Regions from separate parts of the Bradyrhizobium sp. BEA-2-5 genome, predicted to be linked through region 1. Evidence: predicted binding sites of a transcription regulator. Region 1 holds the regulator's gene; the other holds the start of a gene.

Region 1 (2,394 bases):
TAAAATTCAGGACACGAAACCATGATCCCCGGGACCATGGTTGAGGGAGACAAGCCATGGGTTCTGAACATACCGCAAAGGCTTTCGATACCGACCTCCAGGAACTCACGCGCCTGGTCGCCGAGATGGGCGGCATCGCCGAGCGCATGATCGTCGATTCCGTCGACGCGCTGATCCGCCGCGACGTCACGCTCGGTCAGCGCGTCGTCGCCGCCGACATCGAGATCGACAATCTGCAGCGCAACATCGAGGAGCGCGCCGTGCTCACCATCGCCCGCCGCCAGCCGATGGCCGTCGATCTGCGCGAGATCGTCGGGGCCATGCGCGTTGCGACCGACCTCGAGCGGATCGGCGATCTCGCCAAGAACATGGGCAAGCGTGTCGCCGCGCTGGAGACCGACTTCCACCCGCTCAAGCTGTTCCGCGGCCTGGAGCACATGACCGACCTCGTGCAGCAGCAGGTCAAGTCGGTGCTGGACGCCTATGCCGCGCACGATCTGCCGGCGGCGATGGCGGTGTGGAAGGGCGACGAGGAAGTCGACGCCATCTGCACCTCGCTGTTCCGCGAACTCCTCACCTACATGATGGAGGATCCGCGCAACATCTCGTTCTGCATCCATCTGATGTTCTGTGCCAAGAACATCGAGCGGATCGGCGACCACGCCACCAACATCGCCGAGACCGTGTTCTACATGATCGAGGGCCAGGCGATCACCGACAAGCGGCCGAAGGGCGACATGACGACCTTCGCCACGACGGTGCCGGGCAGCTGAGGCTTGATCGGCAAGCGCGGAACCGGATTGTCCTTCGACAACTCGTTTCCGCGGGGACTATGCTCAAGGAAGTAAGCGTTTCGGTTTGCGTCTGGGCAACGGATCACCACAGAGAAAGAACTTAAACCGATGAGCGCACGCATTCTGGTAGTCGAAGACGAGGAAGCGCTGACGACGCTGTTGCGCTACAATCTCGATGCGGAAGGCTATGACGTCGAGACGGTGATGCGCGGCGATGATGCCGACACCCGCCTCAAGGAGCACATTCCCGATCTGATCGTGCTCGACTGGATGCTGCCGGGCCTGTCGGGCATCGAGCTGTGCCGGCGGCTGCGCACCCGTCCCGAAACCAAGCAGCTGCCGATCATTATGCTGACCGCGCGCGGCGAGGAAAGCGAGCGGGTGCGGGGACTTGCGACCGGTGCCGACGACTACATCGTCAAGCCGTTCTCGGTGCCGGAGCTGCTGGCCCGCGTGAAGGGCCTGCTCAGGCGCGCCAGCCCCGAGCGGCTCGCCACCGTGCTCGCCTATGGCGATATCGAGCTCGACCGCGACAAGCGCCGCGTGGCGCGTTCGGGCCGGCCGATCGATCTCGGCCCGACCGAATACCGTCTGCTGGAGTTCTTCCTGGAGCATCCCGGCCGCGTGTTCTCGCGCGAGCAGCTGCTCGACAGCGTCTGGGGCCGTGACATCTACATCGACGAGCGCACTGTCGACGTCCACATCGGCCGCCTGCGCAAGCTGCTCAATCTCGGCCGCGAGCAGGATCCGATCCGCACCGTCCGTGGCGCCGGTTATGCGCTGGACGATCGGTTTGCGAAGGCGGAGCCGCAGCCGTAACGGCCACAACTAGTGCGCAATTGCGCACGGGAGCCGGCAACTGTTATGTCGGCTTGGTCTGCAGGTAGGGCTTTCTGTCGCGCATCATGGCGTTGAGGACCGTTAGGAGCTTCCTGGCGACGGCAATGAGAGCGAGCTTGGCTGGTTTGCCGACCTGTCGCAGCCGCGCGTAGAAGGCCTTGAATGGATCGGCCCGACGAACCGCGTTCAGAGCCGCCATATAGAGGGCGTCACGAACGCGCTTTCGGCCGCCGGCGATCTTGCGTTTTCCACGGAAGGCGCCGCTGTCGACGTTGAAGGGGGCAAGGCCCGCGAGCGCGGCGATCTGCTTCGCTCCAACATGTCCAAGTTCCGGCATCTTCGCGATCAGCTGCATGCAAGCCACGGGACCCACGCCCGGCAGTGAGCGCATCAACCGCGCATCGTCCGCGATCTCCGGCTCGGCCTTGGTCAATGCGTTGATATCGGCCTCGATCTCGGCGATCTCGCCGTCGAGAACCTCAATGAGCCGACTGATCCGTTCGGCCATGGCGCGGTCGTCGGCCTCGCTGCGCCGGTTCTTCTCCTGCGCGCGCATGAGAACCAGTTGGTCCCGCCGTTTTGCAAGCCCTGCCAAAGCGTTGCGGGCGGGATTGGCGGCCCGCTCGGTTGCCGGCTGCATGACCCGGCCAAAGGCCGCCAGCATCCGTGCATCGATCGGATCGGTTTTGGCAAGTTGGCCGCTGGCCCGCGCAAAATCGCGAGCTCGAGCCGGATTGATCCGAGCGAAGCGGACACCGGC
Region 2 (2,394 bases), 550 kb from region 1:
CGCCTATCTGACGCCGTTCGGCTACGCCATGTTCGTCAGCCCCCTGAAGTGGCTGTTCATGCTCGCGCCGCTCGCGATGGTGTTCGTGATCTCGGCGGGCATCAACCGTCTCGCCCCCTCGACCGCCCAGATCCTGTTCTGGGTGTTCTCGGCGCTGATGGGCATCTCGCTGTCGTCGATCTTCCTGGTGTTCACGCACACCTCGATCGTGCGGGTGTTCTTCATCACCGCGGCCACCTTCGGTGCGCTGAGCCTGTACGGCTACACCACCAAGCGTGACCTCACCGGGATGGGCTCGTTCCTGTTCATGGGCCTGATCGGCATCGTCCTCGCCAGCCTGGTGAACCTGTTCCTGGCCAGCTCGATGCTGCAGTTCATCGTGTCGGTGGTCGGCGTGCTGGTGTTCTCGGGCCTCACCGCCTGGGACACCCAGCGGCTGAAGAACGACTACATCTACGGCTACGCCTCGGCCGGCGGTGACATCGCAGAGCGTGCGGCCATCACCGGCGCGCTGTCGCTGTACCTGAACTTCATCAACCTGTTCACGCTGCTGCTGCAGCTGCTCGGCCAGCGCGAGTAAGCGCCTCGAGCGAGCCGATCGATCAAACCTTGCAGTCCAAGCCCCGGCCACACGGCCGGGGCTTTTCTTTTGCGCGAGGCAAAATGCGGCGTAGCCCGGATGGAGCGTCCGGGTAAGTCTTTGGAGAGACCGGCCCCGGATTGCGTGCGCTTCATCCGCGCTACGGTTTCTTCTCCTCCCCGCTGAAAGGGGGAAGGTCGGGATGGGGGTCAGCCGCAGACGACGGCGTATGTGGAGGGAGAATATCCCCGCCCGCTTTGCTTTGGCGAGCAAAGCGACCTCCCCTTTTCAAGGGGAGGTTGGAACGTGAGTAGCCCGGATGGACCAACGGGTCGCGCGAACGCGCTTAAACCACCGCCAGCTTCCGATCGATCACCAGCAGCACCCGCTCGAGCTCATGGCCGCGGCGCAGGATCAGCCCGGTCGCCGAGATCACGCTGTACATGCCCTGCTTGCGCGCGAGCCGCGGGTCCTTCTCGATGCGATAGATCGGCACCTCCGAGGCGCGGCGATAGACCGAGAACACGGCGCGGTCCTTCAGGAAGTCGATGGCGTAGTCGCGCCATTCGCCGTCGGCAACCATGCGGCCGTAGAGATTGAGAATCCGGTGCAGCTCAAGTCGATTGAATGTCACGCGGTTGGGCTGAGGGGTCGCGGCGGCGGTGCGCGCCGCGGCACGACTCCCGCTCGGATCAGTGTCCTCCGAGATCAAACTCATCGAGCGCCTCCTGTCACCTCGGTGACGATCGGGTTCCGAAGGCCCCTGTTCGGGATCGTCACGAGAGTGACATGATCGCGCTAAGCGAGGGGGCCCGCAAGGGGCCAATCGCAATGCAACCGGGCCTTAACCACCGCCGCGCGCGGCGGATTGTCCGGAAAACCGCAGAGTCACGGGAACGTTAGCGGAATCATATTGCTGCCCCACTTCCGCCCATCGCCCGCCCCGCTGCCCTGCGAAAAGGAAACCCTGCGTTGACCCGGTCCTTTCGGTTCCGGATTCCTCAGCCCCCAGCCCCCCGGGGTCGTCGGGATCGGGCCTGTTCGCAGGGGAGTCAAATCCCAACACTGGGCCAACGAAAGTTGGTCCTTTTTGTTTTGGGGCCTGCGCAAGCGAGACGCGCGCAAAGCCCCGGCGCCTTCCTTTCGGCAAATCACTGAATGCAGGTTTGTCGCCATGCGCGGCTGACGACAACATGCGTGCGGCCAGCGACGCGACTGGCCGAAGCCAGCTTATCGCGCCTTATTGTGGCGAGGCGCTAGTGAAGCGAGGTGAAGGCAGCGCCGAGCATCGGGCCCGGCTTGTCGCGGTTGCCGTCCTGGACGTACACCGCAGCAGCATCGACACCGTCACGCGTGATGTTCTCCAGCGGCACGGTCCAGCTCCCGGACGAACCGGTCCAGTCGCCGACCTTGAGCAGGTTGCGCACCACGTTGTGATAGGTGACCTGCTGTCCGCGATTCTCGCCACGGGTGATCGCGATCGGCACCGACTTGGCGATCGAGCAGATCCAGACCTCGCCGTGCGAGACCGCGGGCGACTTCGATGCGGCGACCGACACATTGATCTGCTTGCCGGTCAGCGTCATCGTCACCGGCACCGACATCACGCTGCCGCCCTTCTCGGTGTCCTTGATCGCGCTCTCGATGCTGGCGCGGTCGCTGCCGATGACATGCGTGGAGCCGTTGACGACGGCCTGCGGCGTGTAGACCTCGCGGTCGCCGCGCATGCGCGAATAGGCACGCTGCCGTGCAGAGAAGCGCGAGTCCGCCAGCGTGTCTTTCCAGCCGAGATAGTCCCAATAGTCGATCGGCAT

The links. Region 1 encodes PhoB, which activates phosphate uptake and scavenging genes when phosphate is short. Its sites were predicted from a motif close to TGTCATNNANCTGTCAT; they were not measured.
Region 2: RX327_RS02050 (DUF2794 domain-containing protein) is a predicted target of PhoB. The motif match lies at 1,355-1,371, and genes of this name have one in related genera.

Annotation. Positions count from the first base shown of each region.
Region 1 covers NZ_CP136629.1:984,990-987,383, forward strand. Annotated here, with positions in the region: gene phoU (phosphate signaling complex protein PhoU) at 57-773, shown strand; gene phoB (phosphate regulon transcriptional regulator PhoB) at 903-1,613, shown strand; gene RX327_RS04485 (IS110 family transposase) at 1,657-2,394, opposite strand, start outside.
Region 2 covers NZ_CP136629.1:432,419-434,812, reverse strand. Annotated here, with positions in the region: gene RX327_RS02055 (Bax inhibitor-1/YccA family protein) at 1-580, shown strand, start outside; gene RX327_RS02050 (DUF2794 domain-containing protein) at 927-1,298, opposite strand; gene RX327_RS02045 (DUF1223 domain-containing protein) at 1,837-2,394, opposite strand, start outside.